One region of the Ruminiclostridium papyrosolvens DSM 2782 genome, then DNA from elsewhere that is predicted to be linked to it. Evidence: a T-box and tRNA genes for the amino acid it is inferred to sense, from the RefSeq annotation. Region 1 holds a T-box; the other holds one or more tRNA genes.
What was found. The T-box of region 1 lies ahead of pheS (phenylalanine--tRNA ligase subunit alpha). A T-box ahead of a tRNA ligase gene usually reads a tRNA of that ligase, here a tRNA-Phe.
Positions count from the first base shown of each region.

Region 2: it has a tRNA-Phe gene. The T-box ahead of pheS (phenylalanine--tRNA ligase subunit alpha) is inferred to sense a tRNA for this amino acid. The anticodon was not compared.

Region 1 is NZ_CP119677.1:1,532,634-1,534,830, reverse strand. It holds gene pheS (phenylalanine--tRNA ligase subunit alpha) at 3-1,034, opposite strand; T-box leader at 1,090-1,323, opposite strand; gene P0092_RS06845 (hypothetical protein) at 1,497-2,186, shown strand.
Region 2 is NZ_CP119677.1:4,453,112-4,455,308, forward strand. It holds gene hcp (hydroxylamine reductase) at 1-532, opposite strand, end outside; tRNA gene P0092_RS19675 (tRNA-Cys) at 799-873, opposite strand; tRNA gene P0092_RS19680 (tRNA-Gly) at 918-992, opposite strand; tRNA gene P0092_RS19685 (tRNA-Phe) at 1,032-1,107, opposite strand; tRNA gene P0092_RS19690 (tRNA-Asp) at 1,112-1,188, opposite strand; tRNA gene P0092_RS19695 (tRNA-Val) at 1,211-1,286, opposite strand; gene hslO (Hsp33 family molecular chaperone HslO) at 1,432-2,197, opposite strand, start outside.

The DNA.
Region 1 (2,197 bases):
TCCTATCTTACAGAAAATTGTTCCATAGCTCTTAAATCACCTGAATTAAGAACACGGATATCACTTATTCCATATTTCATCATTGCAAGTCTTGTAAGTCCAAGTCCGAATGCAAAGCCTGTATATTCCTCAGTGTCTATACCACCGTAGCGAAGTACATTTGGATGAACCATTCCGCAAGGCAGTAATTCTATCCAGCCTGAATGCTTACAGGTAGGACAACCTTTTCCACCACATATCATACAGTTCAAGTCAAGCTCAAAACCCGGTTCAACGAATGGGAAAAACCCCGGTCTTAGTCTTATTTTAACATCTCTTTGAAAAACTTCGGACAAAAGCAGCTTCATTACATAAATGAGGTTTGCAATTGACACGTTTTTGTCAATCATCATTCCTTCTAACTGAAAGAATGTATTTTCATGAGAAGCATCAGTACTTTCATTTCTGAAACATCTTCCCGGAGCAATAACCTTGAGAGGTGCTCCGTACTTCTGCATTGCCCTAACCTGACATGGAGATGTATGAGTTCTCAGCAAAGAGCCGTTTTCCAGCCAGTATGTGTCCTGCATATCTCTTGCCGGATGGTGCTTTGGTATATTTAATGCTTCAAAATTGAAGAACTCTTCCTCTGCCTCAGGACCATCAACTATATTGAAGCCCATTCCGGTAAATATTCTTTCTATTTCCTTTTGTACAATCGTTACAGGGTGCAAAGAACCAAGCTTGAAGTTAGTACCCGGTAAAGATATATCGAAGTTTGATCCGCTGGATAAAGACTTCTTTACATCTTTTACACTAAGCTCCTTGAATTTTCCTTCAATTATCTCAGTTAACTCGGTTTTCAGTGCATTTGCTTTCTGCCCGAACTGCTTTCTTTCCTCAATATCCATGTTCTTGAGGTCTTTTAGCATTTCAGTTAATTCACCTTTTTTGCCCAGCAGTTTTACTCTGAGTTCTTCTACCTCCGCACTGTTGACGGCTTCTTTGATCCTGCCTATGGCAGCATCTCTTAAATTACTGATTTTGTCAATCACTTCTATTATCTCCTTTCATTACTTACTTTCACAAAATAAAAAACCCCCGCCCCAATAAAGGGACGAAGGTTATCTTCGCGGTACCACCCGAATTTCCGGATAAACTTACCCGGACTCTTTTTTCAAATATAACGGTTTTAACCGGCAGCCTCTACAAAAAATAAACGGTTCAAAGCTGCAGCTTCGGAGGGAACTTGGGCAAGTAGTATATTAAAGGTACTTTCAGCCGATGATACCTTCTCTCTAAAATATTCTTCTCTCGCTTACTTTTCTCCATCATAGCTATTGGAGTATAATTTCAAACCCATATATATAAAGGTATTATAGCAACATAGTACAAAACAATCAAGGCAGAAATTTGCATCTTTATATTTGACTACAGCTTTTCCAGATTATATAATGGTTGGGAAATATTTTATAATTTATGAGGTTTTCATGGATCATGCAGAAAAAATAAGCTTTATGTTAAAATTTGTATTTACCGGAACTCCTATTTCTATAGTTCTAGTTATACTTTACAATCTTTTTATTTTTATTCAGCAAAAAACATTTATGTCCACGGGAGATTTACTGTTTGTTAGTTCGGGCTTTTTAAAATGGGTATTTGCATTATACGGTTTTACCGTATTTTTTATTATTATGTCTCGTGAAGAAACAGGTTATTATCCTGCTACAATATACAAAATTATTACACGACTGGGTATAATTAAAGTCCTTCTGATTCTTTCTGTTATTTTCTTAATAATAGTAACTCAAATGTTTTCAACATATACGAAGGTAAATGAAAATGAAATAGCCTCTAGCAACGGTTTTATTCATAAAACTCAGAATTATAGCTGGAAGGATATAAATAATGCCGAAGTTTACTGTACCTATAGCACTAAACGTTCCAGTTCAAAAGTACAGCTTCACTATGTTTTGAAGTTTAAAAACGACAAGGAGATAGATTTGGGGTCATCAAGGCAGTTCTGGAAAAACATATTAAAGGTTGACAATATTCTCACCAAAAAAGGTACTATTATCTCAAGAGGACTTATAGACTACGGAACCAGTCTTAGAATCTTAAACGACAGTTATTCTTATAAGGAAAACGAAGATGTATTGAAGAAAATAATATATGTTGTTGATACACCGCCTATACATATTACTTGATAATATAGAAT
Region 2 (2,197 bases), 2.1 Mb from region 1:
CTGATAAACCCTTCAAGCCGTATATTATAAGCTCTCTTAAGCTTCTTACGTCTTCATTTTCAGTCGCCAATACTCCTACTTTTTCAGCTTTTGCATCAAATTCACTTACATTATTAGCTGACCATACTGCTGCATCCGGAATATCTATTTCATTTGATGCCATTCCTAATAATTTTTTAAAGAAATTGCTTATACCTTTAGCTTCTCCTACTTGTCCGCCGGCCTTTACAACCTTACCTTTCAAGTCTTCTCTTAAATTCAAAGTTTCCTTAACTCTCTCTAAAAGTGCATCTCTGTCAAAATTAGCATTTGTAATTGTTGAAAATAAGTTTTCAGTAATATATTTGTCTACATTATTATCAACTACACCAACTTTTCTACCCTCATTGCTAATTATTGCTAAACCTTTAGTTACAAAAACTAATAAGTCCTGAGTTTTTGCTACATCTGAAGTTTTTCCGCATACACCACTTACTGTACATCCCTTACCACCCGCAGCTTCTTGACATTGATAACAAAACATATTTGACATAACATCCTCCTTATAAAAATGTTCATTAATTCGTAAATATTATAAATAATTTAATTTTTACTGCTTGGCATTTCCATGGGTTAATTATATTAGTTTACAAAGAACAATTCGGTATCTGAGGTTACAAAAAGTAAACCTTTTATAGAAAATGTTTTCCAAACATAAAGATATATTGAGGTAATGGTGAGGGAATAATTGATTTGTATTTGTGAAATAAAATAAAATCCCCAAAAGTCTTGTTATTAAGAATTTTGGGGATTTTATTTTGGAGGCGCCACCCAGATTTGAACTGGGGGATAAAGGTTTTGCAGACCTCTGCCTTACCACTTGGCTATGGCGCCATCAATATTGAGGCAGACCACATAAGCAATCTGCCTCATTTGTTTGGAGCGGGTTAAGAGATTCGAACTCTCGACTTTCACCTTGGCAAGGTGACACTCTACCGCTGAGTTAAACCCGCATGTTAAATTGAAAAGTCTTTGCACTTATCAATTTAATTTGGTGCCCAGAGCCGGAATCGAACCAGCGACACGGGGATTTTCAGTCCCCTGCTCTACCGACTGAGCTATCTGGGCAAATTGGCGACCCGGAACGGGCTCGAACCGTCGACCTCCAGCGTGACAGGCTGGCATTCTAACCAACTGAACTACCGGGCCAATTTGTATCTCTCACGGAAAATGGTGGGAACTATAGGGCTCGAACCTATGACCCTCTGCTTGTAAGGCAGATGCTCTCCCAGCTGAGCTAAGCTCCCAAGGTTATTTCCGTGAGCGACAATTGATAGTATACATTGCTTGCTTATTAAAGTCAACAGGTTTTTTGTCTTTTTTTTAAAAATATTTTAAATACACTTTAAAATGCTCTACAATGCTTAAAATATCAAGCTTTTATTAATTAAATCATTGAGCATTTTCCTTTATAATATCCTCAATGTCCTTATGGGAAAAATTGTATTTTGTATTGCAGAAATGGCATTGCAGCTCTGCACCTTTACCGTCTTCGAGTATTTCAAGCAAATCATTTCTACCGATACTGATTAGATTTCTCTCCATTCTTTCTCTTGAGCAATTACACTTGAAACCACAAGGAACTGTTTCAACTATCTTGGGCTCCATACCCTCTAGAAGCATATTCAATATTTCTTCAGGTGTTGTACCTTCCGATATGAGTTTTGAAATAGGAGGAAAGCCTATAAGACGTTTTTCTAGGGCTGAAACTGTTTCTTCCTCTGCTCCGGGCATCATTTGTATTATAAATCCTCCCGCACTCGTTACGCCGGAAGAATCTATCAGAACGCCTAATGCTACCGTAGAAGGTACTTGTTCAGATGTGGCAAAGTAATATGTCAAGTCGTCGGCTATTTCCCCTGAAACAAGCTGTGAAAGACCAACATATGGCTCCTTGAGACCCATATCCTTTATAACGTTAATATAACCTTCTCCCATTGCAGTTCTTATATCAAGCTTCCCTCGTTCGTTAAGAGGAAGATAAACATTGGGATTATGAACATAGCCTCTTACATTTGCCTTGGAATCAGATGCTACAACAATTCCGCCCAAGGGTCCGTCCCCTTTTATCTGTATGGTAAGCTTATCTTTTTCCCCTTTAAACATTCTGGACATCATGGCTGCAGCGGTCAGTGTCCTCCCTAAAGCAGCTGTTGCT